DNA from 2 places in the Arthrobacter tumbae genome. Region 1 is predicted to be linked to the other one. Evidence: predicted binding sites of a transcription regulator. Region 1 holds the regulator's gene; the other holds the start of a gene.
The links. Region 1 encodes HspR, which represses chaperone genes until heat shock. Its sites were predicted from a motif close to AAGTTGAGTCNNNNNGACTCAACTT; they were not measured.
Positions count from the first base shown of each region.

Region 1 (14,966 bases):
CACGCGACGGTCGAGTATGAAACGGAGTACCCGCTGACCGTGACCGACGCGGGCGAAACCTCGAACATCGAGAAGCACGTCCGCGACCTGTTCGGCGACGAGCGGTACACGCAGATGGTGAACCCGCTCAGCGGCTCCGAGGATTTCTCCCGCGTGCTTGCGGCCGTGCCCGGGAGCTTCGTCTTCCTGTCCGCGGTTCAACCCGGCGTGGACCCGGCAGGTACCGCGTTCAACCACTCTCCCTACGCGGCCTTCGATGACAGCATCCTCGCTGACGGCACCGCGCTCTATGCGCAGCTGGCCATGGCGCGGATCGCCGAGTTGGCCGGCGCCTGATCCAGCGGCACCATCCAGCAACACCACCCAGCGGCACCGCCCGCTTTGCACGCCTCGCTACGCTTGTACCGATGAGCACGCGCCCTGAACCCCAGCCCTTCTCCACCCAACCCGTCTCTTTCGTCCGCCGAGGCAACCGCCTCCAGGGCCGCCGTCGTGATGCCTGGGCTGAATTGTCTGAGGGCCTGGTGGTGGACGTGCCCCGCAACACTGCAGCGGACACGTCCGTGGACCCTGCCTGGGAGTACGACGCCGCTGCCTCCTTCGGGCGCGACGCCCCGCTGGTGGTGGAGGTCGGGTCAGGACTCGGTGAAGCGGTAGCGGCCGCCGCGACGGCCGATCCCGACCGCAATTTCCTCGCGCTCGAGGTGTACAAGCCGGGACTCGCCCAGACCCTGCTGCGTATCGATCAGGGCGGTCTCACGAATGTGCGCATTGCCCAGGTGAATGCGGCCGAGGCGCTGGCCACCATGATCCGCCCCGCCTCGGTTGCTGAACTGTGGGTCTTCTTTCCCGATCCCTGGCACAAGACCCGCCATCACAAGCGCCGGCTGGTCAAGGACTCCTTTCTTGCACTCGCCGGGCGCGTGCTGGCACCGGGCGGCATCCTGCGCCTCGCCACCGACTGGTCTGACTACGCCGTGCAGATGCGCGCCTCCGCCGATGACTCACCTCTTTTCGAGAACCTGCACGACGGCGAGCGCGCCGGCTCCGACAGCCCGCTCACCTTGGTCTGGGCCAGCGGTGTGGAGCACGAGGTCGGCGGCACGCCCCGCCGGGAAGGGCGCGAACCAGCCGGGACGGCTTCGCGGAACGAGGGCGAAGACTCGATCGGTGGCTGGGCCCCCCGGTTCGACGGCCGCATCCTGACGAGCTTCGAGAACAAGGCTCACGACGCCGGCCGCTCGATCTTCGACCTGGCGTACCGCAGGGTTTAGTCAGCCGCGGACGGTCAGCGCTGACGGTAGGCCGCGGACGATTCCGTGCAGGTTCCACCCTAACCCGGCACCTACCGCGGCGTGTTCGGCTTCGACACGCACATCGGCGGCGCGAACCTGCGAGGAATCGTCAGCCGCGGACGTCGGAAAGGTGATGGACGACGTCGTGCAGTCCGTACTGGGCGAGGGTCTCGACGGTGAAACGCGAACCGTTGCTGCGCCGCCCCACCCGGTGCCAGTCCGGGACCGAGTCCAGCAGCGCTGTATAGGTCTCCCCCGCTGCCGCCAGCTCGTCGGCTACCCGGGCCGGATCCTCGTCGGCGTAGTTCTTCTCCCGGGCAGTGCGGTCCTGGTCCCAGTTCTCGAAGATCGGGTCTTCCTGCGCCAGCATCAGTTCCGTGCGCTCGGTGAACAGGACATAGACGTCCCGGACGTGCGCGGCATACTCAAGCGTTGACCAGGTGCCCTCATCCGGACGGTCCCGCACGTCAGCCCGACCGAGCGCTTCCCGCCACCGCGGCAGGTCCAGCCTGTGTTTTTCCGCGATGCTTCCCGACGGATAGTCCGCCGCATCGAAGCCGCACTGCGGGCAGGGACGCTCCAGCACCCAGGTCCAGTCTTTGGTATCCGGTTCAATCGCCATGGAGGGAAGCGTATCCACACCTGACCCTTCGTCTGCATCCTGTGACGATGGATTTCGACCTGACCTCTTGCAGCAAACTGGTTTGTACTGCAAAGTAGTTTGTGTGAACTCACACAAGAAGGTTCCCGACGGCTCCAACCGGTTCGACGACGAACGCCCCCTGGACCTGAACACCGCACTCAACGTGGTTTCGGCCGCAGAAAAGCGTGCCCGCCGGGAACTGCGCGGCAACGGTGCCTGGGTGTATCTCCTCTGGGCACTCACGTGGTTCCTTGGTTTCGGTACGCTCCACGGTTCCCGCAACGGCTGGATTCCCCTCGAACCCGAAACCGCGCTCACGCTCTTCGGCCTCCTCGTTGCCGCCGGTGTAGCGGTGACCATCGTGATCTTCGGCCGTCAAAGCCGCGGAATCCGTGGCCACTCATCCTTCACCGGCGGCTTCTATGCGCTCGCCTGGATCCTGGGGTTCATCGTGATGGGCGCACTGGGTGGCACGATCGGGATGGCAGTGGATGACTTCTGGCTCCGCGGCATGCTGATCAACGGCATCGCCATCCTGATTGTCGGCCTGCTGTACATCACGGGCGGAACCACCTTCAACGACGTGGTGCAGGTCGTCATGGGCGTGTGGTTCCTCGTGGTGGACATCGCGTCGATCGTCGCCGGGCCGGAGCACTTCCTCACCGTGTTCTTCATCTTCGGCTCCGGCGGATTCTTTGTGGGCGCCGCTGTGCAGGCATTGCGTCAGCGCCGGGGGCACTCGCATGCCCGAGCTTGACCCGGTCATCCATGCCGAGTCACGGCTACGGGCCATCACCACACTGAACGAAGTCGGCGAGCGCAACCGCATCGCCTTCACCAAGCTGCAGAAGATCCTCGACATGACCGCCGGTAACCTCTCAACCCACCTGCGCAAGCTTGAAGACGCCGGCTATATCACCGTTTCCAAGACCATCGAGGGCCGCACACCGGCAACCTATGTGGCCATCACTCCGGCGGGAACCGCCGCCTACGCCGCCTACCGCCTGGCACTACACCAACTCCTCACCACCGAACTTACGGAGAAATCATGACCTCACCAGCAACCCTCGCGCAGCGCCGGCAGGGTACGACGGCGCCGCTCGCCTCCGCGGAAGCTGTCACCAAATCCTTTGGCAAGACTGCTGCACTCACGGGAGTGAGCCTGCAGATCCATCCGGCTGAGTCTGTGGGGCTGCTGGGGCCGAACGGTGCCGGCAAGTCAACCCTCATCGGCCTGCTGTCAGGGCTCCGGCGTCCGGACTCGGGAACCGTCCGGCTTTTCGGAGATGACCCGTCCCATCCACGCACCCGCCTGCGGCTCGGCATCACTCCGCAGGCGACTGCTGTTCCGCAGAACCTGACCGTCCGTGAAGCCGTTCAGTTCGTCGCGGGGCACTACGCGCACCCGATTCCTGCCGCGCAGCTCCTGAAGGATTTCGGCCTCGTGGAGGCGGAACGGAAGCAGTGCGGCGGTCTGTCCGGCGGTCAGCAGCGGCGCCTGCTCGTAGCGCTGGCCCTTGTGGGAAGACCGGAGCTGGTCATCCTCGACGAACCGACCACCGGCCTGGATGTGGACGCGCGCGAGACCCTCTGGAGCCAGCTGCGCACCTACCGCAGTTCCGGCGGCACGCTGCTCATCACCAGCCACTACCTCGAGGAGATCCAAGCGCTCTCCAGCCGGGTGGTGGTCATCGACCGGGGAACAGTGATCGCTGACGGGACCGTGGATGACATCCGCAGCCGCGTGGCAGTCAGCAAGGTGTCCTTCGCAACGGATCTGCCGCCGTCGTCGTTCCTGTCCCTTCCCGGCACGGTGGACGTCACGGTAGCTGACACCGGACGCACCACGGTGGTGACCCAGGACGCCGACGCCACGGTCCGCGAACTGGTTCACGGCGGGCTGGCGTTCGCGCAGCTTGAAGTCCATGGCGCCACCCTCGAAGAAGCCTTTCTTTCCCTCACCGCCAAGGAGAAGCAATGAGCACCGCCACAGCACACAACCCGCCCACAGGACGCAACGCCGCCACAGCTCACACTGCTCCGTCTCAGCTTTCACTGATCCGCACGCATACGAGGGCGCAGCTCCTAGAGCAGCTGCGCATCCCGGTCGCGGTGATCTCGTCGGTGGTTTTTCCGGCGCTGGTGCTGATGTTTTTCGTGGTGCCGCAGTCGGCGGTGACGGCCAATCCGATGGCCTCGCTCGCATCGATAGCGCAGCTCGGCGTCTTCGGCGTGATGAGCGCGTTCCTGTTCAACTACGGAGTAGGCGTGGCCGAGGACCGCGCCAATCCGTGGAGCAGTTACGTCCGCTCCCTCCCGGCGGGACCGCTGCCCGGAATCCTGGCACGGGCGGTGACCGGGATGCTGTTCGCGTTCATGTCACTGCTGCCGGTCCTGATCCTCGGCGCCCTGCTCACCTCAGCGCCGGACGCCTTCACCAGCGGCGACCTGCCCTGGTGGAGGGTTCCCTTTGCTGTAGGGGTGTGGCTGTTGTGCGGGCTGCCGTTCCTGGCGCTCGGGCTGTTCATCGGGCACCTGTGCACCTCCAAGGTAGCCGTCGCGGTGACGCAGGTGGTGTTCTTCCCGCTGGCCTTTGCGGGCGGCATGATGCTTCCGCCACTGATGTTCCCTGAGTGGCTCAACACGCTCTCGCTGTTCCTGCCTTCGCGTGCCGCGCGGGATTTGTCTGTCTTCGCGCTGACTGGCGAGGGGCTGCACCCGACCACCGTCGTCTGCCTGCTGGCCTGGTTGCTGGTGCTGGGAGCGACAGCCCTCTGGGCGGCGCGGCGCGACCAGGGTCGCCGCTTCCGCTGACCTCGCTTGCGTGCCCGTTCCCGCTCAGTCGAACGACGACGACGGCAGGTCCCGCTCCCCCGCAGCCATCGCATCCACAATCCGCCGGGCCACCGCATCCGGGTCCTTGCCCTGCGGCAGGCGGGGTGCCTGGCCATCGATGGGACGGGTAGCCAGGCCGGTCTCGGTATGGGGCGGACGCACGTCCAGCACGCGGACGTTACTACGGCGCAGCTCGAGTGCCGCTGCCTTGCCGAAGGCGCTGAGGGCAGCTTTGCTCGCCGAATACGCTGCCATGCCGGCGGTGGGACTCTCGGCCACGACGGCACTGATCTGAACGACCTGCCCGCCCTTGTTCAGGCGTGGAACCACCGCCCGCAGAAGCCGGGCGTAACCCACGAAGTTGGTGAGGAGCAGCTCATCCAGGGTGTCGTCGTCGAGCTCTGCCAGAGCGCCGAACGCGACGACGCCCGCTGCGTACACCACGCCGTCCAACGGTTGGTCCCCGAGCGCATCAACGATTCCGGCCGGGCCGCCCGGCAGCGTGAGGTCAGCGGCGATGGAATGGGCGCCAAGCTGGCCGGCAAGTACACCGAGCTTCTCCTGGTCCCTGCCGCTGAGCGTCACTTCCGCTCCTCTGGACTTCAGCTCCCCCGCAATGCGCGAACCGAGTTCACCTGTTGCGCCGACCACCAGGAAGTGTTTGCCGCTGATTCCGTTGCCATTGAGCTCATCCATTGCCCGAGCCTAGCAACCGGCCCTGACGGTTCCCTCGGAGTGCCCGGGCTGTCAGGCGGACCCCGGGCGGTTGCCCTGCACCCGCCCCTTCAACTGGCGGAGATCCTGCTCGGCGGCCTCACGGGCTTCCAGCTCATCGAAGGCCTCTTCGAGCTTCCCGGAGGTCGGGTCTGACCAGGCGAGTTCTTCCTGCGCAGCCTGCTGGTGCCTCAGTTGCCGGGCAGCCTGCTCCGCCTCGCGGGCAGCACGGGCGGTTTCCATGCTGTTGCCTGCTGAGGACGAGACCGCACCCTGAACATTCAACGCTGCCTGCGTTGCACCGTGCTGCGCCCTGAGTGATTCGTAACGGACGGCGTTGTCCTGCAGGGAGGTTTCGAGCCGGTACAGATCTGACTCCAGCGAGCGGAACTGCTGATCGACGTCGTCGCGTTGGCGGGTCAGGGTTTCGAGTCTCTTCTGAATCTCCAGGGCATGGCGCAATGCCGACCGGGCGGCGTCGTCATTGTTGTTCGCGACCGCCCGTTCCGCTTCGCGGTTGCACGCATCGAGATCCGCGGCTGCCTGCCGGGCAAGGGTGTCCACGCGATGGCGGACGGCGGCGAGGTCAGCGACGCTGCGGCGCGCGCGGTCGAGGTTTTCCTCCTGTTGCCGCTGCGAATCACCAAGCGCGGCGATCGGATCACCCGGTTCGACTGCGTTTCGGCGCGAGGCGATGATGCGTGAGATGCGGCGTCGGACGGACACTGGCGCTATGCCCTCCGGGTGCCGGTGCCGTACGCGGCGTTCCAGGTCTTAAGCGCGCCGATCTCCATGGTGAGGCGGGAGGTGGCGCGTTCCAGTTGCCTGCTGCCGGTTTCCTGGTGCACCTCAAGCAGGGTGCGACGCAACTGGGCCGACAGTTCGCAGAGGGAGTTGACCTGCTCGCCGATACTGCGCGCGAGATCCTCCCGCAGTGCCCGGTGGGGCTCCCGCTCAGCCAGTGCTATGCGCTCGCAGAGCACCGCTTCTGCCCGGGTGAGGTCATCAGCCGTTGCGGCCAGATCCCCGGCCGCGGACCCGTGCGCGATGGCGGCGGCAACTGAACGGCGCGTGGCCTCAGTGGATCGCTCCAGCTGGAGCCGGAGCCTTGCGAGTTCCCGTGCCGAAGCGTCCGTGGAAAATGACCGCAGCCGGCTGGAGCCCCGCTCGATCCGGCGACGGAGGACTCCTGAGCGGCGGATGCGGCGCACGATCAGCCAGGTTCCGGTTGCAGCGCCGATCGCGAGGATTCCCAGCACAGCTCCACCGAAGAGGATGAGCTGAAGAACACCCTCCAGCAGGAATTCCGTGGCGTCAGCGAACTCTGAATCAGGCATGTATACAAGTGTGCCGTGGAATTGCAGGTTGCGCCACGTGGGAGGCATCAGAGATGTCAGCGGGTTGGGTCTCCGCGCCAGATCATCAGCGCCTGGCTGCGCGGGCGGGGACGCTGGCCGCGGGCGAGGGTGACGGTCTCGCCAGCCAGACCGGCAGCGAAGACACGGGTCGTCTCCGACCTCCGGCGCTGGGCGAGCTCATCCGTCAGCTCACTGACGCGGTGCTGAAGTGCAAGCACCTGGTTCTCCAGCTCAAGGATGCGCCGGATGCCCTCCAGCGACACCCCCTCCTGGGAGAGCCGCTGCACCTCACGCAGGACGTTGACATCGCGCTGTGAGTAGCGGCGGGCACGCCCGGACGCCCTGCTGGGGATAACGAGGCCCAACCGGTCGTATTGGCGCAGTGTCTGGGGATGCATGTCCGCGAGCTCCGCCGCGACGGAGATGACATAGATCGGCATGTTGATGTCAACAGTCATGTGTTGCTCCCCTTCCGCTGCCTAGCTTTCCCACACCCTAGAGCCGTGCCTTCTCGGCCAGGTTGTTGCGCGGATCCGCATCCTTCGTAGCGTTCGAGAATGCCTCGACGGCGGCTGCGGCGTCCTTGTTCAGATTCTGCGGAACAACGATGTCGATAGTCACCAGGAGATCGCCCGTTACCTTCGATGTCTTCACGCCGCGGCCTTTGACGCGCAGAGTCCTGCCCGAGGGAGTGCCCGCCGGGACCTTGACCGTGACCTTTTCGCCGTCCAAGGTGGGCACCTCCACCTGGGCTCCGAGCGTTGCTTCCGGGAAGGTGACCGGCACATGCACCCGGATGTTGTCGCCGTCGCGATGGAAGAAGGAGTGTGGTTTCACATTCACGGTGACCATGAGATCGCCGTTGCCCACGGGCCCGCTCTGGCCCTTTCCGCGGACACGCACTTTCTGGCCGTCGCGGATGCCGGCGGGGATGCGGACGTCAATGACTTCGCCCGACGGTTCACGCAGGCCGATGGTGGTTCCGCGGATGGATCCTGCGAAGGAGATAGTGGTGCTGGCGGTGCGGTCCGCGCCCTTGCGGGGCGGTGCCTGGTAGCCCGGAAAACCGCCGCCGGACGAGTAGCCGCCTCCACCGCCGAACAGGTCGGCGAACTCCGGTGGCAGGTTGGTGCCGCCGCCGAAGCCCCCGCTGCGCTGACGCTCCGCCGACTGGCCGAAGAGGTTCCCGAAGACGTCGTCGAAGCCGGCGCCCCCGGCTGGTCCGCCGGGACCGCCCGCGGTGAAGCGGGCCCCGCTTCCCATGGCTCGGACTGCGTCATACTGCTGGCGTTCCTCGGGGTCGGACAGCACCGAATAGGCCTCGGAAATGTCCTTGAACATCTTGTCCGAGCCGCCGGTGCTCTGGTTCTGGTCCGGGTGGTGTTTGCGCGCGAGCTTCCGGTAAGCCTTCTTGATGTCGGCGTCGGAGGCGTCCTTGGGCACACCAAGAATCTTGTAGAAGTCCTTGTCGACCCAATCCTGACTAGCCATCTGACCCCTCCCTTCTAAAAATTTTCAGGTTGCCGATTCGTGGAAGCCTTGCCGCCATCCCCTCCGTGCGGAGGGGATGGCGAGCTCAGCTACTCGGGAACAGCAACAATTACCTGCGCGGCACGCAGCACGCGGTCGTTCTTCCTGTAACCCACGCGGAGGATTTGGCTGACGCTGTCGAACTGGACGTCGGCGCTCGGCTGCTGGATGAGGGCTTCATGGATGTTCGGGTCGAACTCCACTCCGGTCTCGTCGATGCGGGACAGACCGTAGGTCTTCAGCGCATTCTCCAGCTTGGCGGAGATTGCCGCGAAGGGCCCATCCGCGAGGTCCCCATGCTGCCGCGCGGCGTCGATGTCGTCGAGAACCGGCATCAGCGAGTTCAGGACCCCGATCACCGCCATGTCCCGTGCGACATCCCGGTCACGCTCCACACGCTTGCGGTAGTTGATGTACTCCGCCTGCAGGCGGAGGAGATCGTTCCGGAGTTCAGCCTCGCCATCGGTGGAAGCCGCTGGGACTTCCTCGCCGGCCTCATTGAGGATGGCTTCTGCCTGAGCCAACGCGTCGGGCCCATCAGCGGCAGCTTCGGGCTCCTGACCGGCGCCCGCTGAGGGTGCCGATCCAGTGTCCTCAGTGCCGGCAGTGCCGTCCTGCTGCCCACGGACCTCGCCGGTTTCCGGGTCGATCTTCCGGTTGTCCCGGAAACTGACGGGCTCCTGGTGCTCTTCTTCGTTTCCGTGGTGAGGCATGGTTACTTCTTCTCGTCTTCGTCAACGACCTCGGCGTCAACGATGTCCTCGTCGTCAGCCTTGGTGCCGTCTTCGCTCGGCTCACCGCTGGGGGCAGCACCGGGACCGGTGGCGCCTTCCTGCTGTGCCTGGGCGTAGATTGCTTCGCCGAGCTTGCTCTGCGAAGCCTGGAGCTTCTCGAAGGCGGCCTTCACCTCATCATCATTGTCCTGGGTTTCCAGGGCCTTCTTGAGGGCGTCGACGTCGGCCTGAACCTCGGTCTTGACCTCTTCCGGCAGCTTGTCCGAGTTATCGGCAATCAGCTTGTCGGTTGAGTAGGCCAGTTGCTCGGCGCCATTGCGGGTGTCAGCTGCCTCGCGGCGCTGCTTGTCTTCGGCAGCGTGCTCCTCGGCGTCGCGGACCATGCGGTCGATGTCTTCCTTGGAGAGCGAGGAACCACCGGTGATGGTCATCGACTGTTCGGTGCCGGTGCCCTTGTCCTTGGCGGACACGTGCACAATGCCGTTGGCGTCGATGTCGAAGGTCACCTCGACCTGCGGTACACCGCGCGGCGCGGGGGCAATACCCGTGAGCTCGAAGGTACCCAGCGGCTTGTTGTCCCGGGTGAACTCGCGCTCGCCCTGGAAGACCTGGATGGCAACGGAGGGCTGGTTGTCATCCGCGGTGGTGAAGGTTTCGCTTCGCTTGGTGGGAATGGCCGTGTTGCGCTCGATCAGGTGGGTCATCACACCGCCCTTCGTCTCGATGCCGAGGGACAGCGGGGTGACGTCAATGAGGAGAACGTCCTTGCGCTCGCCCTTCAGCACACCTGCCTGCAGGGCTGCACCGACTGCAACGACCTCATCCGGGTTGACGCCCTTGTTGGGCTCCTTGCCGCCGGCAAGTTCCTTGACCAGTTCGGAGACGGCCGGCATGCGGGTGGAACCGCCGACAAGCACGATGTGATCGATGTCGGCGACCTTGATGCCGGCTTCCTTGATGACGTCGTTGAACGGCTTCTTGGTGCGGTCCAGCAGGTCCTTGGTGAGGTCCTGGAACTTTGCCCGGCTGAGGTGCTCGTCCAGGTGCACCGGGCCGTCAGGGGTGACGGAGAGATACTGCAGGGAGATGTTCGTCGAGCTGGCTGAGGACAGTTCCTTCTTGGCCTGCTCAGCGGCTTCCTTCAGACGCTGCAACGCGATCTTGTCCTTGGACAGGTCTGCACCCTTCGCCTTTGCCTGCGCGAGGAGGAAGTCAACGACGCGCTGATCCCAGTCATCGCCACCAAGGCGGTTGTCGCCGGAGGTGGACCGGACCTGGATGGTGGAGAAGTCATCCTCGTCCTTGCCGACTTCGAGGAGCGAGACGTCGAACGTACCGCCACCGAGGTCGAAAACCAGGATAAGCTCATCTTCCTTGCCCTTGTCCAGGCCGTAGGCGAGCGCTGCAGCGGTGGGCTCGTTCACAATCCGCAGGACGTTGAGGCCTGCGATTTCGCCGGCCTCCTTGGTGGCCTGACGCTCGGCGTCATTGAAGTAGGCGGGAACGGTGACGACGGCGTCCGTCACCTTTTCACCCAGGTAGCTCTCGGCGTCGGTCTTCAGCTTCTGCAGAATACGCGCGGAGATTTCCTGCGGTGTGTAGGTCTTGTCATCGATCTGTTTGGTCCAGTCGGTCCCCATGTGGCGCTTGACGGAGGCGATGGTGCGGTCGATGTTGTTGACAGCCTGGCGCTTGGCGATCTCGCCGACCAGAACTTCGCCGCTCTTGGAGAAAGCGACAGTGGACGGCGTGGTGCGGGCGCCTTCCGCGTTGGCGATGACGGTGGGCTCGCCACCTTCGAGCACGGAAACGACGGAATTGGTGGTTCCGAGGTCAATACCTACTGCACGTGACATGCGTATTTCCTTTCAGCGAGTCGGCGGCCCTGTGGCCATCAACCAGAAATTCGGGATTCCGCCCAGATTGAGCGTTCTGCACTCAACTGTACTCAGCATCATTCATGTGTCAAACCAGACTTGAGTCGATATCGCTCAATTCAAGATCAGAGCGCGACGACGATGCCCCCAGTTCCCGGAAATCCAGCGGCTCGGTCCTCTTTCGTGCTGTCCCATCGGATCAGTGGATTCAGTGGGAATGTCTAGACGTTCCCACTGAATCGGGCGTTTCGCTGGGAGTGTCTGCCCTGTGAGCACCGCCACCAGTCGCCGCGCCGCCGTCGTGCTTGGCCATTTTCGAAGGCCACCAGATCTTCGGCCCGATGTCATACGCCAGCGCCGGAACCAGCAGCGACCTCACAATCACGGTGTCGAGCAGCACGCCGAACGCCACGATGAAGGCGATCTGCGCAAGGAACAGGATGGGAATGACGCCCAGGGCCGCGAACGTAGCCGCCAGCACAACGCCCGCGGAGGTGATGACGCCGCCTGTGACACCGAGTCCGCGAAGGATTCCGGGCCGCGTTCCGATGCGCAGCGACTCCTCCCGCACGCGTGTCATCAGGAAGATGTTGTAGTCAACGCCGAGCGCCACCAGGAACACGAAGCCGAAGAGCGGAACAGAGGCGTCCGCGCCGTCGAACCCGAGCAGGTTGTTGAACACGAGCGCTGAGACACCGAGCGCAGTCGCGTAGGACAACACCACCGAGCCGATGAGCAGCAGCGGCGCCAGGACGGACCGCAGCAGCAGCATGAGGACCACAAGGATCACCACCAGGACGATGGGGATGATCTTCGTCAGGTCCGCCTGTGCGGTCTCGTTGGTATCGAGGGCAACGGCGGTCACTCCGCCCACCAGCACCTCGGGGCTCACCGCGTCCAGGTCGGTGCGCAGCTGCTTGACCAGTTCCTCCGCCTCCGCGGAGTCGGCCTGGTAGCCGAGCGTGGCCCTGACCAGCACGTTGCCATCGCGGACGACGACGGCGCCCGCCCCCTCAGTGACAACGGTCGCCTCGGCGACGCCCTCCTGTCCTTCAAGGACGTCGAGCACGGCATCTTCCTGCCCTTCCGGCGCGATGATGGTCAGCGGACTGCCGGCACCGGCGTTGAAGTGGCGGGCCAGCGCATCCTGGCCGTCCACCGCGTTGGACGGTGTCAGGATCAGTGAAGACTGCGGCACACCCGAGGCCTGGAGTTGAAGAAGCCCAAGCGAACCAGCCACAAGCACCAGCAAGGAAACGATCCAGACGGGTCGGGAAAACCGCGAGATCAGTCCGCCGACCCGCTTCCAGATACCGCGCAATCCTTCGAGACCGGTGACGTTGCGACCGTGGACACCGGCCGGATGGGTACCGGCCTTGGGCCGCAGGGGCCAGAACGCGCTTCGGCCGAAAAGCAGGAGGAACGCGGGCAGGAGGGTCAGCGCGGCCAGCAGGGAGAAGACAATGCCGATCGCGGCAATGGGGCCAAGGCTGCGGTTCGAGTTGAGGTCGGAGAACAGAAGGCACAGCAGCGCGAGGATCACCGTGGCGCCGGAGGCGATGATCGGTTCCACCGAGGCCCGGTAGGCAACCTTCATGGCATCCCACTTCGAGCTGAACTCGGTGAGTGCCTCCCGGTAGCGGGCAACCAGCAGCAGTGCATAGTCCGTTGCCGCGCCGATGACCAGGATCGACAGGATCCCTTGGCTCTGCCCGCTCAGCTCGATCCAGCCCCACAACGCAAAGGCATAGACGAGCAGGATTGACGTCGCAAGCGCGAAGACGGAGGTGAACAGCACCAGGAACGGCAAGAGGAGCGCGCGGTACACGGCCAGCAGAATCACGAACACGGCTGCCAGAGCCACGGCGAGAAGGATGCCGTCAATGCCGCCGAACGCACTCACCAGGTCAGCAGTGAAGCCCGCCGGCCCGGTGACGTAACCCTCGGTGCCCGCGGGAAGCTCAGCCTCAAGCACCTCGCGGAGTTCGATGACCACCTCACCCAGTTCCGCGCCGTCGGACACTGAGGCAATGTACTGGATGGCGAGGCCATCCTCCGAAGGGATGGGACCGATGACGGCGGGTTGCCCCTCGGCGGCAGGCTCAAGGCCCGGCACCTCGGTCAGCTGGCCGGCAAGCTCTTCATACTGGGCAAGCTCCTGCGGAGGAATCTCCGTCTCTGACTCCACCACAATCACGGCGGGCACTGCCGTCGATTCCGTAAACGCCGCCTGCAGCTCTCCAGCCTCCGTTGACTCGGCGTTGGCCGGGAGGAAGGACGCCTGATCGTTGCTGGAAACCTCCTCCAGCTTGCCGAACGTGGGACCGCCGAAGCCGGCACCGATGAACCACAGCACCACGATGAATGCCGGGAAGAACACCCGGACCCACTTCTTGTTGAACATGCGCAACCTCTCTGGAGTATCTCTGCCGCCTACTATATCCATCATCGAGATAATTTCCAGTATTCTAGTCTTGGAGACGAACAGGAGGAAGATGGCCGCCGCATCACGTGAACTACTGGCTTTGCTTCAGCAGTTCACCGTCGAGACCGACCGCTACGTGGATACGGTCAGCGTCCGCGATGCCCTGCACCGGACGGACCTGAACGCACTGGGAATCATGATGGGGGCTGCGCGCACCGGCGCCACCGTGACACCCGGGATGCTTCGCCACGCCCTGAACCTGAGTTCGCCCGCGACCACGGCCCTGATAGACCGGCTGGATGAAGCGGGGCATGTCCGCCGCTCACGGAGTTCTGTGGATCGGCGGCAGGTGCACCTCGAGATGACGGAGAAGGCGCTCGAGACCGGGTCCCGGTTGTTCATCCCCCTGGCGCGCGAAGTGGAACAGGCCCTCTCCGGATTCACTCCCGAAGAACTTGAACTGTTCAGCACCATGATGCGCAAGGTCACGGACGCCACCGTGAACGCGCGCCGCAAGGCGTTGGAGGACGCGCCGGAGTAACCTGTCGGTCATGAACGATGAGGTCTACTCCCATGGTCATCACGCCAGCGTGACGAGCGCCCATGCAACACGCCGGGCGCAGGATTCCGCCGGATTCCTGCTGGAGCATCTTTCCTCCGGGATGGACCTGCTCGATGTCGGCTGCGGTCCGGGCAGCATCACCGCCGATTTCGCTGCCCTGCTGGATCCCGGAGTAGTGATCGGCATGGATCGGGCCGAGGACGTCGTGGCACTGGCGGCGCGCACCTACGCAGGCGTCGAGAACCTGTCCTTCCGCACGGGCAACGTGTATGACCTCGACCTTGAGGACGAAGCCGTCGATGTGGTGCACGCCCATCAGGTACTGCAGCACCTCACCGACCCGGTCGCCGCACTGCGCGAGATGCAGCGCGTCACCCGTCCCGAAGGCATCATCGCTGTCCGCGATGCAGACTTCCATGCCATGGCCTGGTACCCGCCCGCTCCGGAGCTGGACGAGTGGATGGAGACCTACCAACAGCTCGCCCGCAGCAACAGGGCAGAGCCCGACGCCGGCCGCCACCTCCTTGCCTGGGCTCACGAGGCGGGCCTGACGGAGGTGGAGGCATTGTCGTCGAACTGGTTGTATGCCACGCAGGAGCGCCGCCGCTGGCACGCGGAGACGTGGGCGGAGCGTGTGCTGAGCTCCGGCTTCGCCGAGCAGACACTTGAGCGCGGACTGGCGGACAGCGCCGCCCTGGAGCGCATGGCTGCCGGTTGGCGGCGCTGGGGTGAATCGCCCGACGGCTGGTTCCTCATCCCGTGCGGGGAGCTCCTTATCCGCGTGTGAAGTTCGGTCCGGGTGTGAAGTTATAGGGTGAGGCGATGATGAGCCGGTCCCTGTCAACCGATCCTGAGCATTTCGACGTCGTTGTAGTCGGCGGCGGCCACAACGGCCTGGTGGCGGCCGCGTACCTGGCGCGAGCCGGCAGGTCCGTGGTGGTCCTTGAGCAGCAGGACCAGGTGGGCGGCGCAGCGGTCTCCGCCGAAGCCTTT
Region 1 is NZ_JAFBCC010000001.1:891,444-906,409, forward strand. Features, by position in the region: gene JOD47_RS04235 (M20 metallopeptidase family protein) at 1-336, shown strand, start outside; gene trmB (tRNA (guanosine(46)-N7)-methyltransferase TrmB) at 408-1,274, shown strand; gene JOD47_RS04245 (DinB family protein) at 1,405-1,917, opposite strand; gene JOD47_RS04250 (hypothetical protein) at 2,021-2,695, shown strand; gene JOD47_RS04255 (transcriptional regulator) at 2,682-2,990, shown strand; gene JOD47_RS04260 (ABC transporter ATP-binding protein) at 2,987-3,919, shown strand; gene JOD47_RS04265 (ABC transporter permease) at 3,916-4,752, shown strand; gene JOD47_RS04270 (SDR family NAD(P)-dependent oxidoreductase) at 4,777-5,469, opposite strand; gene JOD47_RS04275 (PspA/IM30 family protein) at 5,521-6,213, opposite strand; gene JOD47_RS04280 (hypothetical protein) at 6,219-6,824, opposite strand; gene JOD47_RS04285 (heat shock protein transcriptional repressor HspR) at 6,881-7,303, opposite strand; gene JOD47_RS04290 (DnaJ C-terminal domain-containing protein) at 7,341-8,336, opposite strand; gene JOD47_RS04295 (nucleotide exchange factor GrpE) at 8,426-9,088, opposite strand; gene dnaK (molecular chaperone DnaK) at 9,091-10,965, opposite strand; gene JOD47_RS04305 (MMPL family transporter) at 11,195-13,390, opposite strand; gene JOD47_RS04310 (MarR family transcriptional regulator) at 13,482-13,952, shown strand; gene JOD47_RS04315 (methyltransferase domain-containing protein) at 13,963-14,760, shown strand; gene JOD47_RS04320 (phytoene desaturase family protein) at 14,796-14,966, shown strand, end outside.

Region 2 (14,966 bases), 780 kb from region 1:
CCGGATGTCATAGCTGACGCTGTTCTCATCGCAGAACCGGAGCAGCCAGCTTTGGCCCTCACGGTTCCCGGTGACATAGTGGCGGGCCAGGTCCGCTCCGTGGTGTCTGATGATCGACGACAGCTGCGTGCCCTGCAGCAGGGAGACTTTCGCCGTGCTGTTCCCGGTGGTCACTGCACCAACCGTGCGGGCCTCCAGGACTGCGACCCGCTGGCCGGACCGCGCGAGCAGCGTGGCAGTGGTCAAACCGGTGATGCCGGCGCCGACCACCACGGAGTCGTACTGGCCGTCGTCCTGGAAGACGTCAGCGGGAATGCGCGGTGATGATTCAAGCCAGAGGGACTTCACGGCCAGTTCTCCTTTTGTAGTGCGGTTGGTTACCAGTCCAGTTCGATGTGGGTGTTGTTGGAAAGGGTTTCCGGCGCGGTGCCGAGATAGATCACGTCACCGGTGTTTTCGTCGCGCAGGAACGTGTGGAAAGTCCCGGGGGTGAGGCTGCCGGCAATCGGCGGGAAGCCCTGTTCGGCGGAGACCCGGCCCTGGAAGCCGGCGGCGGGAAGGCCGCCATCGTCCACAATGAACCAGTCCCACACCGCGCCGGTCGACAGGTCGACCGCGAGAATCGTGCCGGAGGGCCATCCCGCGTCCGGGCCCCGGTCTGAGCCCGGGATCTGGCGCGCGGCCGAGCGGTCGTACCCGGCAAGGAAGTCTCCTGTGTCAGCACGCACCAGGCCCACCCGCAGCGGCAGCCCCGGTGTTCCGGGCGAGAGCGCCGTCGTGTCCCACCATCCGCTGTAAGCGGTCCGCAGGGGAAACACATCACCCGGTTCAACGGTGACCGGCAGCGGCTGGAAGTAGGGTGGTGTCGGCGCTGCGGCCGCCTCCGCACTGCAGCCTGGAAGAACGACGACGGCGAGCAACGCCGTTACGCCCGGCAGAGTCGTCCGCACGGTGATCACCTCCGTGGCCTCAACGCTAGACCTCACCGGCGCACGCCTCAAGGACAATTCATACGTAAGCTGTCAATTGGATTGCACGGAACCTTCGCAGGGAGGAAGAACATGACGGCTGCACTGCTCATCATCGATATGCAGAAGGCATTTTTTGAAGACGCTTCTCTGGGCAAGCAGCAGGACTCCCTGGTTGCGGCCTGCAACTCAGCTATCGCGGATGCGCGCGAAGCCGGCATTGCCGTCTATCTGATCCGCACGGAGCACCAGCGGGACAAGTCAACCTGGACGGTGAGCATGCTCGACGATGAGCAGGGGTTCCTTTTCAGCGGCACTGAGCAAGCGGAATTTGTTGACGGTCTCAGTGCCGGGGGTCTTCCTGAATTGGTGAAGACGCGTGACAGCGCCTTCTTCGGGACCGACCTGCTTCAGCGCCTGCGTAACCTCAACGTGGATACGGTTGTCCTTGCTGGGGTTTCAACACACAACTGCGTGGCGCAGACCGGTGCGGACGCGTATGCGAACAACCTGCGCGTGGTGTATGCCGAGGAAGCGGTCGCCTCGACCAATGATCAATACGCGCAGAACGTGCTGGGCGTGCTCAGGGACGAGTATCGCCAGCAAGCTCTAGGAGCGAGCGGGATCCGGCAGTTGTTCTCGAAGCAGTCTGCCAGGCAGTCACCGGATCAGACTCCGATGCTGTAGCCGTCTTCGCGGTGGAACAACCGGCGACCCGCGCCGTCATCGGAACGGATCCAGACTACGGAGGCGTCATCGGCGTGATCCTCGAGTACACCGGAGAACTGGTCTCCGGAAGGGTGCCGAAGGGTTATCTGCTGGCCGCGCTTGAGTGCTGAGAAGTCGGCGAGCGAGGAGTGCTGTGAGGTCATGGGAAAGGCCCTTCCTGAAGTGTGACTGACGCCACACTATGGGCCGTTCCTGAATGTTTGGTGAATATGAACTGGGTGATTACCTGACGGTTAGGCAAAGGTTATCGAATAGATAGCTAAGCACGCTTTCTATTCCGCCGAGCCTATGGCACGCTGGCATTACAAATGGCGGGACATATTGTCCACAACTCGCAGGATCACGCGCCGGAGCCCGCCAGTCCGGCCACTTTAGAGGGGATAGTGCAATGGCATCAACACATTCAGGATCGGGTGTTGGCACCCGGACAAACATTCAGAAGGCCGCACTCGCGGTGGGCGTGGTGTTCCTCCTGGTCGGAGTGCTGGGTTTCATTCCCGGTATTACCAGCAATTACGACACGCTTCAGTTCGCTGGTCCCGAGTCTGAGGCACAGTTGCTTGGTCTGTTCCAGGTTTCCATTCTGCATAACATCGTCCACCTGCTGTTTGGCGTCGCGGGCGTCGCGATGGCGAAGACGGCAACCGGCGCTTACAACTTCCTGTTGTGGGGCGGCGTTATCTACGCGGTGCTCTTCATCTACGGGCTCATCATCCCGAGTGATTCCGCAGCGAACTTCGTTCCGCTCGATGCTGCGGACAACATCCTTCACCTTGGTCTGGCGATCGGCATGATCGGGCTGGCGCTCGCACTGCGGGACAAGCACCGCACCGTTCGGGATCGGTAGTCGCGGCTCCAAGAAGCTATAGACAAACAGAACGACGACGACGGGCCGCAACCCGCCGTCGTCGTTCTGTTTCTGGTGTGTGTAGCTTTCTGCGAACGGTTTAGGATTCCACTGCCCGGTCGGTCCGCACCGGCTGGGCGTCCTCGCCGGAGACCACCTCGATCTTGCGGGGCCTTGCGCGCTCACTGACCGGGATGGTCACGCTGAGGACGCCGTTTTCGTAGCGCGCCGAGATGGCATCGAGGTCGATACCCTGCCCGAGGTTCAGTTGCCGTAGGAAGGATCCGCTCTCACGCTCGCGGGTCAGCCACTTGACGCCCTCGGCGTTGCGCAGGGTGCGCTCGGCGCGGATGGTCAACAGCTGGCCGTCGACGTCGATGTCAACAGATCCCGGATCGATGCCCGGGAGGTCAGCGCTCAGGATGTAGTGGTCGCCCTCGCGGTACAGGTCCATCGGCATCAGCCGCAGACCTTGGCGCGGATCCAGAAGTGCGCCGGCCACGCGGTCCAGTTCACGGAATGGGTCGAATTTCATTGCCATGATGGTTCACTCCCTATGAGTCGATAATCTTCACTATTAGGGTTGAGTGCGGTTCGCTCAACCTGACAAGAGATTAGCACTCGCATTAGTGGAGTGCTAACCGTTTTTGTTCGCTGAAAACGAACTTTTGAAGGCACAAAAAAGCCCGCCCCGCGTGATGCGGGACGGGCTGTCACGGTGCCTGCGCGGGGCCTCGATCCCCGGGCCTTCCGCGTGTGAAGCGGATGCTCTACCAGACTGAGCTACACAGGCGAATAGTTCCCAGTCAGTTTAGGTCATGGGTGGACGGATCATGCAAACGCGAAGGCCGGTAGATATTCAGGCAAACACTAAGTAGCCTGACTATTTCAGGCTGTTCCAGACGAGATATCCACTTCTCGAAGTCAGCGAAGGAGATTGGTCATGGACGATGAGGACATTCTGGCGCGGATCCAGGCGCTGGTAGACAAGGAACACGAGCTGCGGGATTCACCCTCGGGTGACGATGCTCCAGGCGACGACCGCCGGAGCAGGCTTCGGCGGGTAGAGGAACAACTCGACCAGTGCTGGGACCTGCTGCGTCAGCGGCGGGCCAAGGAAGACGCAGGAGAAAGCCCCCAGGAGGCGGAGCCGCGGCCCATCGACCAGGTTGAGGGCTACCGCCAGTAAGTACACGACTCTATGGAAGGAACACCTATGGACGACCTCAAAGCTTTTGCATTGATCTGTACCCTCACCCCTTCGCCCGACGCCTCGAGCAGTGATGTCATGGCCAACCACATCCTCGGCAAGCTGCAGGAGCAGGGAGTGACGACGTCGTCGGCCCGGGTAGTCGACCACAACGTCGCCCCTGGTGTGCAGATCGACATGGGAAACGGGGATGAGTGGCCGCAGCTCCGTCAGCAGATCCTCGATGCGGACATCTTCCTCCTGTGCGCACCTATCTGGGTGGGCCACATGAGCAGCCTGGGACAGCGGGTATTCGAACGGCTGGACGCCGACCTCTCCTCGACTGACGATGAGGGCCGCCCCATCATGTACAACAAGGTTGCCCTGACGGCTGTGGTCGGGAACGAGGACGGCGCCCACCACGTCACTGCCGAGATGCATCAGGGCCTGAACGACATCGGATTCACCGTCGCTGCGCAAGGTGGCGTCTACTGGGTCGGGGAAGCAATGCAGACTGTGGACTTCAAGGATCTGGACAAGGTGCCTGACCCGGTTGCCTCGACGATCTCCGGTATGACCGCAAATGCTGTCCACCTCGCAAAGTCGCTCAAGGTGGCCCCCTACCCAGCTCCCTAGCATTGAGTTTGCAGGACACGCCCCGAAAGGGGTCCCAAAAGGGGTGTGTCCTGCTCATTCGGTGAAGTCAGCAGAAAATAGGCAACATGGTGAAAGACGACGACGGCGGTGACGCCCGCCGGCGCGAACTCGGCGACAGTTCCGAGCCGGTTGAGGATGAAATCGAGGAATCGTTCGACCGCACTGTGGATGAAGGCGCACAGCGCTTGCACAGAACGTTCCCGGACGTCCTGATCACCGGGCTGTTCGGCGGCTTTGAAATAGGCATTGGTGTCATGGCCTACCTGGCTGTCCTCCACGAGACAGACAACCACCTGCTTGCGGGCATTGCCTTCAGTGCCGGTCTCATCGCGCTGCTGCTTGCCAAGAGTGAGCTGTTCACTGAAGGATTCCTCGTTCCCATTGCCGCGGTAACGGCCAAGCAGGCCACTGTCGGACAGCTCGGAAAACTGTGGGGCGGCACACTGTTCGCCAACCTCGTAGGGGGCTGGCTCTTCATGATGCTGGTGATGACGGCCTTTCCCCAGTGGACCGAAACGATCACCACGTCTGCCGAACATTACGCGAACGCAGAGTTGAGTTGGCAGACTGCGTGCCTTGCGCTGCTCGGTGGAAGCACCATCACACTGATGACCCGCATGCAGCACGGGACGGAGGCCATGAGCGGCAAGCTGGCGGCCGCCGTCGTTGGTGGTTTCCTGCTGTCCGGGCTGCAGCTCTTCCACTCCATTCTGGACTCGCTGCTGATCTTCGGTGCCATTCAGACCGGAGCCGACATCAGCTATCTGGACTGGCTGGGCTGGTTCAGCTACACGGTGGTACTCAACGTCATCGGCGGCATACTGCTGGTAACGGCATTGAGGCTCGTTCGCGACCGGAAGCTCGTGGAACGTGAGCGGGAGGAAGCCCCGGCAGACCCCAAGGCCCCAGGCAGCGCTCCCGGCTAGTGGCGGCGGGCCAGCCAACCCAGCGTCAGTGTGCCCATGGTCCGGCGGAAACCGCTGTCACCCTCAGCCAGCTCCAGCGCGGCCCACACCATCAGGCACGCGGTGCTCGCGGCCGACAGCGCCTGCCGGTTCTTCTCGTCCAGTGCCATCATCGAACCGATACCCAGCAGTGCCCACCCCACGATGGGGGCATTGGGCCGCTTTGCCAGGGTCTGCTGTCCGAAGTCGTTCCTGATGAATCCCATTACGCGCCTTTCTTCGATGCTGATTTAGCGGGCTTGCTGGCTCCCGAGGAGCCCTTTTTCTCCCGGTTCTTTTCCACGCTCCGGCGGAGGGCCTCCATGAGGTCGAGGACATTTCCGCCCTCTTCTTCCCCGGTCTCGCCGAAGGTCTCGTCAGTGTCCAGGGCCTCACCCTTCTCGAGTTTCGCCTCGATGAGCGTGCGCAGCTGTTCCTGGTAGTCGTCCTTGAAATTCTCGGGATCAAAATCCGAGGAGAACGACTCAACAAGGGCCGCTGACATCTCCTTCTCCTTGGCGGAGATGCGCACCTTCTCATCGAGCGACGGGAACGTGGCCTCACGCACCTCGTCCTGCCACAGGAGGGTCTGGATCATCAGGACATCCCCGCGTACCCGCAGCGCCGCCAGCCGCGACTTCTGCCGCAGCGAGAACTGCACGATCGCCGTCCGGTCCGTCTCCTCGAGCGTGCGCCGGAGCAGCACATACGCCTTCGTTGATTTGGAGTCGGGCTCAAGGTAGTAGGCGCGGTCGAGCATGATCGGATCGATCTGGTCGCTGGGAACAAACTCGACCACCTCGATCTCGCGGCTCTTTTCCACCGGAAGGGACGCAAGGTCTTCGCTCGTGAGCACAACGGTGCGCTCGCCGTCGTCGTACGCCTTGTCAATGTTCTTGTACTCGACGATCTCGCCGCAGATCTCACAGCGCCGCTGGTAGCGGATGCGGCCGCCGTCCTTGTCATGGACCTGATGGAGGCTGATGTCGTGGTCCTCGGTGGCGCTGTAGACCTTGACCGGCACGTTGACCAGCCCAAACGCTACTGCGCCTTTCCAGATGGCTCTCATGTTCCTAGTGAACCAGTGTTGCCCGTGCCGGTCTACGATTGCTTAGGTGAACTCCGAACCGATGGTTACCAAAACGCTTGCCGATGGAGAACCTGCCCTGTGGTTCGAGATGCGCTTCAACGCGCCGGCCCGGGTGCTGTGGAAGCATTTGGTCGATCCCGCGAAGCTCAAGTACTGGTTCCCGTGCGAGCTGGACATCCTGCCGCGTCCCGGCGCGGTGGTCACCTTCACGTTCCCCAGCCAGCGACCCATGGAGGGCACGGTCCTGGAGGCGGAAAAGCCGCGGCTGCTCGCTTACACCTGGGATGAGGAAGTTTTGCGCTGGGAAATCGAGGACGACGACGACGGCGGCAGCCTGCTCACCCTCACCAACACCCTGGCGGAGGGTCAGGACATCGCCCGCTCGGCGGCCGGCTGGCACCTGACGCTCATGGGCCTGGACGACTACCTGAATGAACGGTCCCTCGGGCAGGACCCGGCACTCTGGGATCAGTACGTGGCTCGGTATGAGGACCAGCTCGGCGCCTGAGCCACTGGCGTAATCGCCGCATCCCTACAAGACTGGGCAAATGGCGACGGGCAGCGCACAGCAGACGGTTACCGTCGATGGGCGCCGCCTGAAACTGACCAGCCTCGAACGCGTGATGTATCCGGAAACGGGAACCACGAAGGCTGACGTGCTGGCCTATTACGCCGCCGTCGCCGACTGTCTGATTCCGCATGCACGCAACCGCCCGGTTACCCGCAAACGGTGGGTCAACGGCGTCGGCACCGAGGATTCACCGGGCGAAGTGTTCTTCCAGAAGAACCTCGACAAGTCGGCGCCGTCGTGGATCGAGCGCCACGGGATCGAGCACAGCGACCACACCAACGTGTATCCGATGCTCAATGACCTCGCCACCCTGACGTGGCTGGGGCAGATCTCCGCCCTCGAGATCCACGTTCCGCAGTGGCAGTTCGGCACGGGCGGGGAGCTCAATAACCCGGACCGGATGGTGTTGGACCTTGATCCGGGGCCCGGTGCTTCCCTTCCCGAATGTGCCGAGGTGGCGCGGCTCGCCCGGGAGATCCTGAACGACATGGGCCTGGATCCGCGTCCGGTGACGAGTGGGTCAAAGGGGATCCATCTGTACGCGGCGCTGGACCGGAAACAGACCTCGGATCAGGTATCCGCCGTCGCGAAGGAACTGGCTCGTATCCTCGAGGCTGATCACCCGGAGCTGGTGGTCAGCGATATGAAGAAGTCCTTGCGCGGCGGGAAGGTGCTCCTGGACTGGAGCCAGAACCACCGGAACAAGACCACCATCACGCCGTACTCGCTTCGGGGGAAGGCCCGCCCCATGGTCGCGGCGCCGCGCACCTGGGAAGAACTCGACGATCCGGACCTGGCCCACGTCGACTACGAACAGGTGATTCAGCGCATCCACGAGCACGGCGACCTGTTGGCCGACATGGATCGCGGGCAGGCTGACGTTGAGGCAATCTCCCCGAACTCACAGCACGACGACGACGGCCGGGACCGGCTGCACACCTACCGTTCCATGCGGGACGCCTCGAAGACGCCGGAACCCGTCCCGGATGTGGTGGGGGAGCCGGGCGGAAACAGCTTCGTCATTCAGGAACACCACGCGCGGCGGCTGCACTATGACTTCCGGCTGGAGCGCGACGGGGTCCTGGTTTCCTGGGCCATCCCCAAGGGACCGCCGACGTCCACGGGCGAGAACCACCTCGCCGTCCAGACCGAGGACCATCCGCTGGATTACGGCTCCTTCGAGGGAACTATCCCCAAGGGCGAGTACGGGGGAGGCGAGGTCTACATCTGGGACTCGGGGACGTACGATGCCGAGAAATGGCGGCCGGGAAAGGAAGTCATCTGCACGCTGCAGGGCCGGAAGGACGGCGGCCTGGCCAAGGGAGGCAACGCGGTTCGGCGGTTCGCCCTCATCCACACCGGCGGCGCGACAGACTCGGCTGAGAAGAACTGGCTCATCCACCTGATGAAGGAGCAGCCCGGCCAGCCGTCACCGCCGGCGTTCCTACCGCGGGCCGCTGAGGACCTGCCCATGCCGAAACCGATGCTGGCCACAACGGGAGCTCCGGGACTGTTGCGCTCCGAGGAAGACTGGGCGTTCGAGATGAAGTGGGACGGCATCCGCGCGGTGGCCACCGTGACGCCGGAGGGAACCCGCCTGCTGAGCCGCAACGGGAATGACCTGACCAAGGCGTACCCGGAGCTGGCTGATCTCGGCAGCTACGTCAACGCGGAGCAGGCGGTGCTTGACGGCGAGATCGTTGCCATCAACAAGGCCGGCCGTCCGGACTTCGGCTTGCTGCAGGGGCGCATGAACCTGACCAAGCAGTCGGACATCGAAGCGGCCCGGAGACGGACGCCGGTTCACTTCCTGCTGTTCGACCTGCTGCATCTGGACGGCAACTCGCTTCTGGACCTTGGGTACTCCCAGCGCCGCGAGGTACTTGAGCAGGCGGTGGACGCACCCGACGACGGCCACATCCAGGTGCCGCCCGCCCTCGACGCGACGCTCGACGAGGCAATTGACGCCAGCAAGGAGCTCGGCCTCGAAGGCATCATGGCCAAACGGGTAAACAGCACCTACTCGCCGGGCCGACGCTCGGAATCGTGGGTGAAGATCAAGCACGCGTTGACGCAGGAAGTGGTGGTAGTTGGTTGGCGGCCGGGCAAGGGCAGCCGGGCGCACAAGGTCGGTTCGCTGCTCGTGGCCATTCCCGACGGCGTGGACCTGAAGTACATCGGCCGGGTGGGTTCAGGCCTGACGGAGCGTGAACTGGCGGAGATCGGGTCCCGGCTGAAGAAGATGGGCCGCAAAACCGCACCGCTCGACGACGTTCCTGCCCCCGATGCGTCCGACGCACGCTGGGTCCGGCCGGCGCTGGTCGGAGAGGTGCAGTTCAGCGAACGCACCTCCGGCGGCAAGTTGCGCCACCCGGTTTGGCGGGGGTGGCGGCCGGACAAGAAGCCGTCCGACGTCATCGTCGACATCTGAATCTGAGTCCCGGTCGATGCGATCAAGGAAAGAGGCAACTATGCAGATTGACCAGCTCGACGCCTGGTGGAGGGCCGCCAATTACCTGTCCGTCGGCCAAATCTACCTGCGGGACAACCCGCTCCTGCGCCGGCCGCTGCGCCGGGAGGACGTGAAGGAGCGCCTGCTCGGACACTGGGGAACCACTCCCGGCCTGAATTTCATCTACGCCCACCTGAACCGGATCATCACCGAGCGCCGGCAGGAGATGCTCTTCATCACCGGCCCCGGCCATGGCGGTCCCGCGAACGTCGCCAACGCGTGGCTTGAGGGAACCTACACGGAAACCTACAGTCACGTGGGCGCGGACGAGGCGGGCCTGAAGGAGCTGTTCAAACAGTTCAGCTACCCCGGCGGGATTCCGTCCCACGCCGCGCCCGAAACGCCGGGTTCCATCAACGAGGGCGGCGAACTGGGCTACTCACTCGCCCACGCATACGGTGCGGTCTTTGACAATCCCCACCTGATTGCTGCCTGCGTGATCGGCGACGGCGAGGCAGAAACCGGTCCGCTGGCCGCGAGCTGGCACTCGAACAGCTTTCTGGACGCCAGGCACGACGGCGCGGTGCTGCCGATCCTGCACCTGAACGGCTACAAGATCGCCAACCCCACCATCCTGTCCCGGATGCCCGAGGCGCAGCTGGAGCAGTTGATGCGCGGCTATGGCTACGAGCCGCACTTCGTCACCGTTACCGACCCACACGCGACGGAGCAGGCACACCGGGATTTCGCCGAGGTGCTGGACACCTGCCTCGCGAGGATCTCCGACGTGCAGGCCGCGGCTCGCCAGGAGCCGCGCGCCGGAACAGAATACGCGCCGTGGCCCATGATCGTGCTGCGCTCGCCGAAGGGCTGGACGGGCCCGGCGACTGTGGACGGCAAGCAGGTAGAGGGCACCTGGCGGGCGCACCAGGTTCCGCTGTCAGGAGTGCACGACGACGACGCACACCTTCAGCAGCTCGAGGAATGGATGCGCTCCTACCGCGCTGAGGAGCTTTTCGCCGAGGACGGCACGCTGAGGAAAGAGGTAGCTGCTCAAGCGCCTCCGGGAGACCTGCGCATGAGCGCCACGCCGTACGCCAACGGCGGCCGGCTCCTGCAGGACCTCAAGCTGCCCACCTACGGGGACCACGCCGTCGTCGTTCATGAACCGGGACAGGAAAAGGTGAGCCCCATGCTCACCGCAGGCGGCTATCTGCGGGAGATCATCCGGCTGAACCCGGAGAACTTCCGGCTCTTCGGACCGGATGAAACCGCCTCGAACCGCCTGCAGGACGTCTACGACGTCACCGACAAGGCATGGCAGCAACGGATTGACGACGTCGACGAGCACCTTGCGCGCTCAGGCCGCGTCCTTGAGGTCCTCAGTGAGCACCTGTGCCAGGGCTGGCTCGAGGGATACCTGCTGACGGGGCGCCACGGTGTGTTCAACTGCTACGAGGCGTTTGTGCACATCGTCGATTCGATGTTCAACCAGCACGCCAAGTGGCTGAAGGTGCATCAGGACCTGCCGTGGCGGCAGCCGATCGCCTCGCTGAACTACATGCTCTCCAGCCACGTGTGGCAGCAGGACCACAACGGGTTCTCGCATCAGGATCCCGGGTTCATCGACCATGTGGTCAACAAGAAGGCGGACGTCATCCGCGTCTACCTCCCGCCGGACGCCAACACCATGCTCGCAGTCACTGAGCACTGCCTCCAGACGCGCGACCGGGTGAACGTGATCGTCACGGGCAAGCAGCCGACCATGACGTGGCTCGGACCCGGGGAGGCCCGCCTGCACGTCGAGCGGGGTATCGGGGTCTGGGACTTCGCGGGAAGTGAGGATCCGCGCGGAGGGCAGGATCCCGACGTCGTACTGGGGTGTGCAGGAGATGTGCCGACGGTGGAGGTGGTGGCCGCCGCGAACTTGCTCAAGGACACGCTGCCGGCGCTGAAAGTGCGCGTGGTGAACGTGGTGGACCTGATGCGGCTCCAGGACGATGCCGAACATCCGCATGGGTTGCCCGCGCGGGACTTCGACACCCTCTTCACCCGCGACCGCCCCGTCATCTTCGCCTACCACGGCTACCCGTGGCTGATCCACCGGCTGACGTACCGGCGTACCAACCACGACAACATCCACGTGCGCGGCTACAAGGAGGAGGGGACCACCACCACGCCGTTCGACATGGCCATGCTGAACCAGATCGACCGGTATCAGCTGGCGATGGACGTGATCGACCGGGTGCCGTCGCTTCGCTCCACGCAGGCGGGGCTGCGGCAGCACCTTCAGGACGAGCGGCAGCGGGCCTGGCAGTACACGCGTGATGTCGGCAAGGACATCGACGCCGTGACCGGCTGGATGCTGGAGGAGGCTTCGCCCGACGACGCCTGATTCCCGTGCGGGCACACACAAATCCCAAGTTGCCGCGGGTACGAATAAGTGTTATGAGCACGATCCAGGTAACGCAGACCGCTACGGCGGATGAATCAAGCATTCTGGTGGCCGCCCGCCGTGCCGTGACGGACGCACTCTACGACCTCGAACTGGCTTGGCGGAACCCTCGTCCCGATGCCGTGGTGGCAGCTGCCCGACGCCAGCTTGCAGCTGCCGAGAGCTGGGCTGACGCCCGGCGCGAAGGCGCCTGAGAATCACCGGCTGTCCACAGCGGCTGATGTTCTCCTACCCCATCGTGTAGCGTCTGTGCTGGCGGTAACCGCCGTCACATATCAGTCCTATATATGGGGGAACTGTGGACATTGGTCTCTTGATCACGCTCGGGGTGATCGCCGGCGTCGTCGTTGTTCTGGCTTTGATCGCCGCGATCATCGCCCGGATGGCTTTGCGGATCGCAAGCCCGGCCGAAGCGCTCATCATCACCGGCAAGGGCAGTCAGGAAAGCCAGCGGGTGGTGTTCGGACGGACCTTCATCAACCCGTTCAGCCAGCGTGCGTTCTCGATTTCCCTGGCATCCCGGCAGGTCACCCTGCAGATCGAGGGCATCTCCAAGAACGGCATTGCGCTGCACCTGACCGGAGTGGCACAAATCAAGGTCGGCGGGGATGAAGAGGCTGTCCGTCGTGCCGCCCAGCGCTTCCTGAACCAGCAGGAGCAGATTGACCATTACACGCAGGAGACCCTCTCGGGTTCGCTGCGTTCCATTGTGGGCACGTTGACCGTCGACTCGATCATCAAGGACCGGGCTTCCTTCGCGAAGAGCGTCAAGGAAGAAGCCGAGCACTCCATGCACAACCAGGGCCTGGTGATCGACACCTTCCAGATCCAGTCCGTGGCGGACAGCTCTGACTACCTGCGGAACCTGGGCCGCCCAGAGGCCGCCCTCGCGGAGAAGCTCGCGAAGATCGCCGAAGCCAATGCGGCTCAGGAAGCCGCGCAGGCCAAAGCCGTTGCCGACGAGCAGGTTGCGCTCGCCGAACAGCGACTCGCCATCCGGCGCGCCGAGCTCAAGGAAGTAGCGGACGCACGCCAGGCGCAGGCTGATGCCGCCGGACCCCTTGCGGCCGCGGAGCAGAAGGAGGCGATCCTGCTCAAGGAGCAGCAGGTGACCTCCCGTCAGGCAGAGCTGCGCGAACGCGAGCTGGATATCGAGATCCGCAAGCCTGCGGACGCAGACAAGTACCGCGTGGAGCAGGAAGCGGCCGCCAAACTCGAGCAGCGCAAGCGCCAGTCGGAGGCCGACCAGGTCGAGGCAGAAGTCCTGCTGTCCAAGCGCCGGCTGACGGCCGAGGGCGACAGGGTTGCCGCGGAGGCAGAAGCCGCCGCAAATACGGCGCGGGGTAACGCTGCGGCCGCAGTCACCCGTGCCAACGGTTCGGCGGAGGCTGAGATCATCAAGGTCCGCGGTGAGGCGGAAGCGGACGTCGTCCGTCAGAAGGGCATTGCAGAAGCGCAGGGTATTGAGGCTCAGGCCCGCGCCTACGAGCAGTTCAACGAAGCCGCTGTCCTGAACAAGGTTATGGAGATGCTGCCGCTCGTGGCACGCGAGATTGCTGCTCCCATGTCATCGATCGACAACATGACAGTGATCTCCACCGACGGTGCGAGCCACCTCAGCAAGAACGTCAGCGGCGGCCTGCAGCAGACTTTCCAGCTGTTGAAGGACACCACGGGGCTTGACGCCGTCGAGATGCTCCGCAACTGGGGCAGTAACGGCACCAAGGCGCCGGCCGCCGGATCATCCGACATTCATCCCTAGGGGTTCTCGCGGTATTCTCGGTGCAGACGGTTTTCGGTTAACGCTCCTTCACTGAGTTGGTTCAGGTGCTGCGGGGAAATCGTCAGAACCATAGGAGGGTCAATGAGGATCATCGTTCTGATGAAAGAGGTGCCGGACACCTACGGCGAACGCAAGCTCAATCTCGAGACTGGGCTTGCCGAGCGGGGAGCCAGCGAGGCTGTGCTCGATGAAATCGGTGAGCGTGCCCTTGAGCTGGCGCTGACACAGGCGGCTTCACTTGAGGATGCCGAGATCACCGTTGTCTCAATGGCCCCTGAAACAGCGACGGCAACGCTTCGGAAGGCACTCGCCATGGGTGCGGGCAAGCTGGTCCACATCGCAGATGAGAATCTTGTCGGCGCGGATCTCGGTCTTACGGCTGAAGTGCTGGCAGCTGCGATCCGCCGTACCGGCTTTGATCTCGTCATTGCCGGAAACCTCTCCACTGACGGTTACGGCGGGGTGCTTCCCGCTATGATCGCCGAACTGCTCGGCGTGCCGTACGCGAGCGCCCTCACCACCGTTGACATCTCCTCCGATCGGGTGAGCGGAACACGGGAAACCGACGGCGGGGTCATGACGGTCGCAGCCCCGCTGCCAGCGGTCATCTCTATCACCGAACGTTTCCCTGCGGGCCGGTTCCCCAACTTCAAGGGCATCATGGCGGCCAAGAAGAAGCCCGTTGAGACCCTGACGGCCGCCGATCTGGATATTGACCCGGAAGGGCTGGAGACTCCCCGGTCCATCATGCTTGCCGTATCAGAGCGGCCCGCGCGTTCGGCCGGAAGAAAGATCGTGGACGAGGGCGACGCCGGCGAGAAGCTTGCGGAGTTCCTGATTCAGAACCGATTGGCCTAAGGAATGACCATGACGACATTCCCGGAAGACTCCATCCTCGTCCTTGTCGAAACCACGCCGTCGGGAGGGCTGGCCAAGAGCGCAGCCGGACTGCTCGGCGCGGCCTCCCTGGTGGGTACGCCGGTCGCGCTGTTGGTACGCGCGCCTGGGGCAGCGGCCGACGCGACCCAGGACGCGGCCTCCCTCGGAGCGAAGCATGTGCTGACTGCTGAACCAGAGGGGGCTGACTTACTGTTGGCTGTTCCCGCCGTCGATGCACTTGCCGCCGCTGCGAACCTGGTGCGCCCGGACGCCGTTCTGATCTCCAATTCCGTCAACGGCCGGGATGTCGCCGGACGGTTTGCGGCGCGGACGCGCTCCGCGCTTGCCATCGATGCCGTGGGAGTTTCGCGCGATGACGAGGGGATTGTCGCCCACCACTCT
Region 2 is NZ_JAFBCC010000001.1:1,671,054-1,686,019, forward strand. Features, by position in the region: gene JOD47_RS07990 (FAD-dependent oxidoreductase) at 1-348, opposite strand, end outside; gene JOD47_RS07995 (hypothetical protein) at 378-986, opposite strand; gene JOD47_RS08000 (cysteine hydrolase family protein) at 1,062-1,655, shown strand; gene JOD47_RS08005 (hypothetical protein) at 1,637-1,840, opposite strand; gene JOD47_RS08010 (DUF4383 domain-containing protein) at 2,086-2,544, shown strand; gene JOD47_RS08015 (Hsp20/alpha crystallin family protein) at 2,645-3,085, opposite strand; tRNA gene JOD47_RS08020 (tRNA-Val) at 3,264-3,337, opposite strand; gene JOD47_RS08025 (DUF2630 family protein) at 3,488-3,733, shown strand; gene JOD47_RS08030 (flavodoxin family protein) at 3,761-4,369, shown strand; gene JOD47_RS08035 (formate/nitrite transporter family protein) at 4,456-5,316, shown strand; gene JOD47_RS08040 (hypothetical protein) at 5,313-5,561, opposite strand; gene ku (non-homologous end joining protein Ku) at 5,561-6,403, opposite strand; gene JOD47_RS08050 (SRPBCC domain-containing protein) at 6,450-6,932, shown strand; gene JOD47_RS08055 (ATP-dependent DNA ligase) at 6,973-9,426, shown strand; gene JOD47_RS08060 (phosphoketolase family protein) at 9,443-11,842, shown strand; gene JOD47_RS08065 (hypothetical protein) at 11,896-12,096, shown strand; gene JOD47_RS08070 (flotillin family protein) at 12,201-13,664, shown strand; gene JOD47_RS08075 (electron transfer flavoprotein subunit beta/FixA family protein) at 13,767-14,543, shown strand; gene JOD47_RS08080 (electron transfer flavoprotein subunit alpha/FixB family protein) at 14,553-14,966, shown strand, end outside.
Region 2: the regulator HspR is predicted to act here: its motif matches at 3,125-3,149, upstream of JOD47_RS08015 (Hsp20/alpha crystallin family protein).